Regions from separate parts of the Paenibacillus provencensis genome, predicted to be linked through region 1. Evidence: riboswitches for the same ligand, from Rfam matches in the RefSeq annotation. Region 1 holds a riboswitch; the other holds the start of a gene.

The links. Region 1 has a riboswitch for FMN ahead of ACFQ3J_RS03665 (DMT family transporter). Riboswitches for the same ligand answer to the same signal wherever they lie in the genome.
Region 2: another riboswitch for FMN. It lies ahead of ribD (bifunctional diaminohydroxyphosphoribosylaminopyrimidine deaminase/5-amino-6-(5-phosphoribosylamino)uracil reductase RibD); the one in region 1 lies ahead of ACFQ3J_RS03665 (DMT family transporter).

What each region holds. Positions count from the first base shown of each region.
Region 1 is NZ_JBHTKX010000001.1:744,183-749,135, forward strand. Features, by position in the region: gene ACFQ3J_RS03655 (4'-phosphopantetheinyl transferase family protein) at 1-446, opposite strand, end outside; gene ACFQ3J_RS03660 (amidase) at 453-1,946, opposite strand; gene ACFQ3J_RS03665 (DMT family transporter) at 2,166-3,125, opposite strand; FMN riboswitch at 3,272-3,430, opposite strand; gene ACFQ3J_RS03670 (amino acid permease) at 3,723-4,953, shown strand, end outside.
Region 2 is NZ_JBHTKX010000001.1:489,768-494,720, reverse strand. Features, by position in the region: gene ACFQ3J_RS02455 (bifunctional 3,4-dihydroxy-2-butanone-4-phosphate synthase/GTP cyclohydrolase II) at 1-247, opposite strand, end outside; gene ribE (riboflavin synthase) at 280-951, opposite strand; gene ribD (bifunctional diaminohydroxyphosphoribosylaminopyrimidine deaminase/5-amino-6-(5-phosphoribosylamino)uracil reductase RibD) at 974-2,074, opposite strand; FMN riboswitch at 2,317-2,462, opposite strand; gene ACFQ3J_RS02440 (peptidylprolyl isomerase) at 2,701-3,135, opposite strand; gene lysA (diaminopimelate decarboxylase) at 3,384-4,715, opposite strand; gene ACFQ3J_RS02430 (spore germination protein) at 4,865-4,953, opposite strand, start outside.

The DNA of each region.
Region 1 (4,953 bases):
GTCCACAGTTTATAGAATAGCTGCTTCTGCTCTGATGCTGCCTGGTTTCGCAGCAGCTCCCCCTCGTTCCGAGTGAAGAATCGATCTGCCAGGGACAAATCCACGTCATTTATCTCCTCAATGTCAATGCCGACAGGGCGTTGATCAAAAGCAGCTACCACCCAGGAACCTGAGTGAGAGATATTGTAGTGATACATTGGATAATGAACGAATTCAGGTTTGCCGAAGCGATTCGTTTGCCTGTCCATCTTATTGCGGGGCAGCTTCCAATGTTCGACTGCGTAGCTCTGAATCAGCAGCTCTCCGCATAGAGATCTTAATTGGTCAGCATAACGTCTGAACCTGCGGATTTTCATTTGCTGATCGAACGGCAGAGCTTCTATACATTGATTCACATCAATGGGCTGCTCAATGGCGGTATGCAATCTGACCCCAAGAATGTCCATTGGTGTTTAATGCTCACCTCCGGATGTGAATGGAGTAATCCACAAATCTGTATTCTCAAGCAGGTGCGCCAGCTGGAGCATCTCATGCTCTCTTCCTTTAGCAGACATGAATTGCACGCCCATGGGCAGCCCGGACTTACTAAGATGAAGAGGGAGACTCATCGCAGGTGTACCTGTCAAATTCGCAAGCTGTGTAAACGGCGTATACGTTAAGCTAGGCTCGAACATTTCATAGATGAGCTCTTGCTGTTTGTCTTTAGATAACTCACTAACCCTAAGCAGCTGCTGAATCTTCTCTGGCCCAGGGGTCAGTTCACCAATCTGCGGAGCCGGATAAGCATTTGCAGGTGTAATATAGAAGTCATATCGATCAAAAATGGCGGCCATTTGTGCTGCAGCAACGTCCCACTCTGCAAGACTATGTACAAATTCAGCTGCTGATAATTTTCTTCCTGCCTCGAGGAGCACCCAGCCTTCGATCTCAATGTCTTCAGCAGTAATGGCTCTTCCAAGCCCGCGCTCCATCTTCAGTACCATGGCTGCCATCTCACCGCTGTTCATCATGTAATAATTCTCCATGAGATGAACGCCGTTTACCGGACTTTGTTTTTCTTCAACGATATGTCCTTCGGATTCCAGGTATTTGACGACCTTGAGCACTGCCTCCTTGGCATCCTCACTGACAGGCGTGCCTACTGGAGAATCCATCGTATAGGCAATTCGGTATTTCCGTTCAATCGTTAAGTACATGTCTTCCAAGTATCTTCCCGGGTAAAGCGGTACCTGGAAGGCAGCTTCGTTCTGAAGCACCTGCAGTACATCGAGGAGTGCCGCACTGTCCCGCACCGTTCTTGATAAGGCAAAATCAATGGAAGCACCCTGCCACTGCCGACCAACTCCCGGTCCGACGGGAGTCCGTCCACGTGTCGGCTTTAATCCGAACAGCCCGCTGAAGGAAGCGGGGATACGAATCGAACCGCCGCCATCACTTGCTCCGGCGACAGGTATCATACCGGAGGCAACGGCTGAAGCCGATCCTCCACTGGAGCCGCCGGGAGAGTGGTCTGTATTCCAAGGGTTTCTTGAAGGGCCGTGCAGTCTAGGCTCGGTAATATTCTTGAGACCAAATTCCGGGGTGTTCGTGTGTCCAATCGGAATAAACCCGGCTCTCCGAAGCTTGGCTACGTAATGAGAATCGTAGAGTGGCTTGTGTTCAGCAAATAATTTGGAACCGGATGTAAGAGGCTCGCCGGCGATCGCTTGTGAAATGTCTTTTAACAAGATGGGAACACCTGCAAAAGGCTGGGCCAGTGTATTTACCTCGCGCGCTTCTTGCAGTGCAGCTTCGTAGCGAGTACGGACCACGGCATTAAGCTTAGGATTCAACTGATTGATTTTTTCAATGGCAGCAGATACAAGCTCTACTGGAGAGATTTGTTTATCTCTGATCAGCTGTGCGAGTCCTACTGCGTCATAAGATGTATAAGGAAAAGAAGTCATAGGCTTATTGATCATCCTTTCTAATCGTTCTCTCTATCATAACGCATAATTCCATCTGATAGGAGGGAAAGTGAAAACCTGCAAATATAAAAAAATCGCCGTCCAAATGGACAGCGACACATTAATATGACTCTAATTATATAGTCAAGCTTTAACCTCTTGCCGACTCGTTATATCCTCATCTGTGAAACTTCCACCTAAAATTGATTCCATCGGTTCTCATGTCGTGTGTGAGACCAGCTGCTCGCTACTCTGTTGCTGCTGACGCGCGAATATAAACAAAGATGTCCAAATAAGCACGAAACCAATGAGCTGAGCAGGAGTGACCAACTGTCCAAAAGCGATCCAGTTCACGAGCACACCCATCATCGGGAAGCTGAGCTCGGCAAGGGTAGCCATCGATGCTTTGGTAGAAGACAATCCTTTATAGTACAATAGCAGACTCAGCAGCCCGGGCAGCAAAGCTTGTGCCAGCAAGTTAACTCCGATACTCGTTAGTGCAGCTCCTGCCTGGGGAAGATTCATCGCTGCTCCTTCTAACCAGGTCATGACGAGGAGCAACGGCAGCGCGAGTACATATCGAAGAGAGGTCACCGTCTTGTACTGCGCCTGGCCGAGAAGCAAGCGTCCCATCACCGTAGATCCACCCCATAATGCTGCAGCGAGTAGAGATAGAAGGCTTCCTACCTTAATCCATTCATTATTCGATCCAAAAGGGACTGTAAATCCGAAGGTAAGCAAATACGTTCCCAGGATTGCGATGGTAAAGAAGAAGCCGAATCGTTTGGGCAGCGTCTCCTTAAGAATCAGCTTTGCGAGCAGTATGGCAAAGATCGGCTGCATTTTTTGCAGCAGCACAACCGCATTTAGATCACCGCTCGACAAGGCCATCGTAAAAATAATGGTAGCTAGTGCAGAACCGCCCCAGGATATGACAAGCAGCGCGAATAAATGCTTCAAACGCAGGCTTTTTAATTCAGATCGGTTTATCCATAGAATCGGTACAGCAACGAGACAGACAAGGAGGTGCTCAATCAGCACCACTTGCGTCGAGGTCATGTAGTCCAATAGATGAATACGGAACAGGGGTCCAATACCCCATAGTGCTGCTCCGAGTGCGACGAGCCAGAAGCCGGTTGAGCCCGCCGCAGGTGATGCTTTTTTGTTCGTGTGTTCCATAATCCAAACTCCTTCGTAAGTGAGAATTTGAATATGGTATCTTCAGATTGTCAAAAAACCCCCGTGATTGTGCACATATAACTATGCACTTTCAACAGGGGTGATCAAATAAACATGCGTCTCAATTATAACAACAGCATGTAATCAGTGATCTTCTCTCATCCGGACTATAACCGTCGGCCTTGGAATTACACCAAGTCAGTCGCGTGCTCAAGGAATGCTGAGCACGCGAGTCGCGGGCTTCGTTCTTCATTTGCATGAACGTCACCGCCGATTGGGATTTTCACCCTACCCCGAAGATCCAATATTCATTTGTTAAGATAGTATAAAATAGTAAGCAGATAATTAGTTGTAACCTACTCAGACATAATAATATAGTAAGCGCTATCGTAGCAATACTTTTTTTCGCAGGTAATACCAACCAACTTTTTTCTTGTTTCCGGGTAAAATTCTAGCTAGGGGCAATCTGTTAGCAAGGCATGAGCCAAATGATTCTAATTCGATGATTAAAGTTGACAACCCATACTAACTTTCACATAATAATTGTTTGTGCTCAATTGCACTAAAGCGTTGCAACATTCATCTAGGAGTGAGTTTATGGATTTATTTCGCAAGAAGCATTTTGACCTGAACAAGGGAACAGGCCTCAAGAAGACGCTTGGGGCGCTGGATCTCATATCGCTTGGGGTCGGTGCAATTATTGGTACCGGTATTTTTGTAATTACCGGACAAGCAGCTGCAGAACATGCTGGACCCGCACTAATGATATCCTTCGTTATTGCGGCCATCGTCTGTATTCTGGCAGCGTTGTGTTATTCTGAACTGGCTTCCACGGTTACAGTATCCGGAAGTGCCTATGCTTACAGCTATGCTGCATTCGGCGAAGTGATCGGATGGTTAATGGGCTGGACACTGGTATTAGAGTATGGTGTTGCTGCCGCATCGGTGGCAAGCGGTTGGTCTGCGTATGTACAAGGGCTGCTGGAAGGCTTCGGTATACATCTTCCTACCGCTATATCTGGTGCTTTTAATTTGTCGCAGGGACAAATCATAGATTTGCCGGCCGTTCTCATCATATTGGCTATTTGTTTATTACTCACCCAGGGAGCGAGAGAAACGGCAAGATTTAATGCAATGATGGTCATCGTCAAAATTGCAGTCATCATCATTTTCATTCTGGTCGGTGCATTTTATGTTAAGCCCGACAATTGGACTCCATACATGCCATTTGGTTTTACAGGGGTGATGAGCGGAGCGGCAGTTGTGTTTTTTGCCTATATTGGATTCGATGCGGTGGCCACAGCAGCAGAAGAAGTCAAAAACCCGCAGCGTAATCTCCCCATTGGCATCATTGGATCTCTTATTGTATGTATGATTATGTATTCACTTGTCGCCGTTGTCCTGACGGGGATGGTACCTTTTACGAATCTTGGGGTTGCAGATCCTGTAGCTTTTGCACTCCGCTTTGTAGGACAAGACTTTGTGGCAGGGCTTATTTCGGTTGGAGCGATCGTCGGAATTACAACGGTGCTGCTCGTTCTTTTGTTTAGTCAGACCAGGCTCTTGTTCGCGATTTCCCGGGATGGACTGCTGCCCAAGTTCTTATCCAAAGTAGATGAGAAAAGACACACCCCTGTCCGCAGTACATGGATGGTTGGTATCATTATTGCACTGCTGTGTGGATTGCTGCCGCTGGAGCAGCTTGCCAGCTTGACAATTATTGGAACACTGTTCGCTTTTGCCGTCGTATCATTAGGTGTTATTGGTCTGCGCAAGTCCAGGCCAGATCTTAAACGAGGATTTTCTGTGCCATGGGTGCCGTTTCTTC
Region 2 (4,953 bases), 250 kb from region 1:
CCGTATTTTGGTGAACCATGGGTTTAAGGTCAAGCTCTTCTGCCCGTTCTTGCGTAATCGGCACACATACGAGTCCTCTGCCCTCTGTAATCATAAAATTGATGACTTCCGGAGTAGCTTTATCCGCCAGAGCCACGAAATCACCTTCATTCTCACGGTCTTCATCATCAACGACGATGACCACTTTGCCTTGCTGCAGATCCTGAAGTGCTGCTTCTACTGTATGAAAAATGGATTCCTCGTCCATGTCATCACCCTCCTTGTTACTGCTCATTTATATCAATTAAATCCGTGTGAGCTTAGAAATTCAAAGCTTAATTTCGACTGTTCACCTGTTCCGTCCGCTGGTGAGGCACCTTGTCCATACTGCAGCAAATGATTCACGTACTTGCCAAGAATATCGCACTCGAGATTGACAATATCCCCTGTATTGCGATGAGCAAGCACCGTCTCACCTAATGTATGCGGTATGATGGATACGGTAAATGAGGAAGCCGTCGTATCGACAACAGTCAAACTAATTCCTTCAATCGTGATGGAGCCTTTCGGAATAATAAACCGGAATACATCACTGTTAACCGGTGAAATTTCGAATACGACCGCATTCTGGTCTCGGGATATCGCAGTAATCTTGCCTGTTCCATCCACATGGCCCTGTACAATATGTCCTCCAAAACGGCCACTCGCTGACATTGCCCGCTCGAGATTAACAGGACTGCCGCTCCCCAAATGACGAAGGGTCGTATGACGAAAAGTTTCGGGCATCACATCAGCCAGGAAGCCGCCGGATTCTATGGATGTTGCAGTCAAGCATACTCCGTTGACAGCAACACTGTCTCCAATCTTAAGATCATCCATGATTCGCTTTGCGCTGATTCCAAGGACCATTGCTTCCCCTTTACGGCCAACGCTGCGAATTCTTCCCACTTCTTCAATCAGCCCAGTAAACATGGCATTCACTCCTTAATCAGCCTTACGGCCACACAGGTAAACCTGTCACACAAATATTATCTCCAATGGTCTCGACTTCAAGTTTATTTAATTGAATTGCATCATTCATTCGGTCCACGCCTTCAAATCGGAAGCTGCCTGGTGTCTCGTATCCCCCAACGATCTTAGGTGCAATAAACATCAGCAGCCGGTCGATCAGTCTGGCCTCCAGCATTGCGCCGTTCAAAGTGCCGCCGCCTTCAAGCAATATAGAGCCAATCTCCATTTCACCTAACAAGCTCATAGCTCTTAATAGATCGACCCTCGGTCCCGGACCACACCGGATTACTTCTACACCATAACTTGCCAGCACCGCCTCACGTTCAGCCGCTGCTTCATCAGTCGTCAGGATCAAAGTCATGGCATTTCCATCACGAACCAGCTTGGTATCTATAGGGATTCTCAGTCTCGAATCCACAACGATCCGAATCGGACTAATCCCATCTATAGATAACCGGGTTGTTAACTCGGGATTGTCAGCAATGACGGTCTCCACCCCGACCATAATTCCTTGGTGACGATGTCTGAGCATATGAATATGTTCTCTCGCTTGCTCGTTAGAAATCCATTTGCTGTCTCCACTCTTGGTTGCGATCTTTCCGTCTAATGTTGAAGCCGTCTTGAGCGTTACAAAGGGTAGACCCGTCGTAATATATTTGATGAATTTCTCGTTGAGCCGTCTAGCCCGGTCTCTCAGTACACCGACTTTGACTTCGATTCCGTGTCTGCGAAGCATATCAAATCCCTTGCCTGCTACCTGTGGATTAGGGTCTTCGCATGCGACAACCACTCTTTTGACCTTCTCACTGATTAGCCTTTCGCTGCATGGAGGTGTCTTGCCATAGTGACTGCAGGGCTCAAGCGTGACATAAACGGTGCTTCCTTCCGCCTCACTGCCAGCCATGTTCAAGGCATGAACCTCGGCATGCCCTGTACCCCTTTTCAGATGAGCTCCAAGACCAACCATTCGTCCACCCTTCACGACGACACAGCCGACAACTGGATTGATACCCGTTTGCCCCTGCGCTCTTTCTGCCATATCCAGAGCAAGCGACATGTAAAATTCATCATTCATCATTTCCATCATGCTTACCTCTTTTCAGCAAAGACATTGAATAAGAAACATTTCATTAAAAAAGCCCTTAACCGGTCGAAATGCCGGACAAGGGGCTTGAGAGTTTAATAGAAAGTGCAGCAGAACACTACCGTTACCTCAGGTTTGAACCGTTAAAGGTAAGGCAAATAACCATGTGCATCATCATCACTGACACACAGGCAGAAGTTCCGCTGGGTACGCCAACAAATAGAGTCATCTGTTATGTACCTATTCTCCTTCTCTCATCCAGACTATACTGTCGGTTCTGGAGTTGCACCAGATCCACCGATAGCTTCCAGCTAACGGGTCACGGACTAAGACTTGAGTTCAAGTCATCACCGCCGGTAGGGAATTTCGCCCTGCCCCGAAGGATTACAGCATATGAAACGAAGTAATAGAAAAATAGTAGCATTCCCATTATGAAAAATCAACAGCTGAGCTTAACACCCGCTGTCGTGCAGGCGCTTTTTTATTAGAATTTATTCTTCCTCCTGAACCGAATTCAGCTGCACGACCCAAGGCTCGAGATCCATCGGCTATGTAATAGAACATCCCACATATAAAATATGCGGGATGCCGTAATTTGCTATTGCAACAATTCTAGCAGCCTAAACTTAAGCGTCAAATACGGATACACTCTTCATTTTGTCGCCTTGCTTCACGCCATCAATGTATTCCATACCTTTGACAACTTTACCAAACACGGTATGAACTCCATCCAAATGCGGCTGCGGCTCATATACGATGAAGAACTGGCTTCCGCCTGTATTTTTGCCGGCATGTGCCATAGAGAGTACGCCTTTTTCATGCTTCGTTGTGTTTGTTGCCGTTTCACAATCGATGGAGTAACCAGGGCCGCCTGTACCATTGCCTACTGGGCATCCGCCTTGTGCTACGAAGCCTGGAATTACACGGTGAAAGCTAAGACCGTTGTAAAAACCGCTGTTAGCCAATTTCTCAAAGTTTGCTACTGTATTTGGTGCTTCTTCTGGCAGGAATTCGATTTCTACGGTTCCGCCATTTTCAAGTTCAATAATTCCTTTTTTCATATGCGTCACTTCCTTTTAACTATTTTCTAAGGCAGACCAATGGTATGTACATAAGCCTTGTCCTTAATTCATGCATCACTATCTGATTGTATCTACTTTGACTTCAATTTGCAATTATTCGTAGGCTTCTGAGCAGGAACCATGTCAGCCCGATGTAAAAAACACTCCCCCAAGCCGTTGATCTAGACACAGCAGCTTGCAGAGAGTGAATAAAAATGTTAGCTGATTCAATGAGTTATAAAATGGATTCAGCTGTTAATTGTTTGTTTGCTGATTCTCGCCGGAATGATATCGTTACGCACGATATCTTCATGACTTTCGCGGCGAACAACGAGATCACTTTCACCGTTCTGAACGAAGACAACGGCTGGACGACGTATCCGGTTGTAATTGCTAGACATGGAATAGTTATAAGCACCTGTGCAGGATACTGCCAGCAGATCACCTGTTTCCACCTGAGGAAGCTCTAAATCCCAAATCAGCATATCTCCGCTCTCACATGCCTTCCCTGCAATAGAGACGGTCTCTTCTGTTGCTTCATTCGCGCGGTTAGCCAGTATCGCTTCGTATTTGGAATCGTAGAGAGCTGGACGCGGGTTATCTGTCATGCCTCCATCCACCGATACATACTTGCGTACACCAGGGATGTTCTTAATTGCTCCAACCGTATACAACGTTGTACCGGCTTCGCCTACCATGCTGCGGCCCGGCTCAACCCATATTTCCGGAAGCTCTTCGCCAATATCTGCAAAATGAAGCTTAACTCCATCCGTAATTGCCTTGACATACTGGGATACCTGAAGTGGTGTATCTCCTTCGAAGTAACGGATACCAAAACCGCCGCCAAGATTGACAACCTGGAACACAACGTTCAGTTTACTCTTCACTTCTTTGGTAAAAGAAGCGACCCGCTCTATGGCCATTTGGAAGCCTTCCACTTCGAAGATCTGGGAACCAATGTGGGAGTGGAGTCCAAGGAGCTTAAGGTTCGGCTGCTTCAATGCCTGTTCTATGGCTTCAAAGGCAGCTCCGTTTCCGATATCAAACCCGAATTTCGAGTCGGTTTGTCCAGTGGAAATATACTCATGCGTATGAGCTTCAACACCCGGAGTTACGCGTAGTAAGATATTAACCTGTTGATTCTTCTCACTAGCCATCGCTTGAAGCAATTGCAGTTCTACAAGATTGTCCACGACGAAGCAGCCGATGCGCGCATCTAGCGCCATTTCAATTTCATTCGGCGTTTTGTTGTTCCCGTGGAAGTGAATGCGCTCCGTCGGAAATCCAGCCAGCAGCGCTGTGTAAAGCTCTCCATCCGAGACAACATCCAGAGATAGACCTTCCTGCTCGGCAAGTGCGCACATGGCCGTTACGCTGAACGCCTTGCTCGCATAAGCTACCTGAAATTTCAGACCTGAGGCTCTGAATGCGTCCATATATTCTCTAGCCCGCTTGCGGACAAGTATTTCATCAACGATATATAGTGGAGTCCCATATTCTTCTTTGAGTTGAACTGTATCGCATCCACCAATTTCGAGATGTCCTAAATCATTAATTTTGCTAGTACCGTGTAAATACATAATTCGCTAGTCCTCCACTTTTCCTGGAATGAAAAAAGATTCCATCGAACTTTACATCAGTATAGCAGACTCTTGTTTTTGATAGAAATGGATTATTCGGCAGATCATTTGTATTATATTCATGGACACAAGCCTTATAGCTGTTGGCTTTAGGGCATCTTTGTATTATCCCTAGGCTTGTTAAACGAAGGTCTCTTCTTATTTGTTAGCACTGGGGAACGAACGAATGTGGCAACCA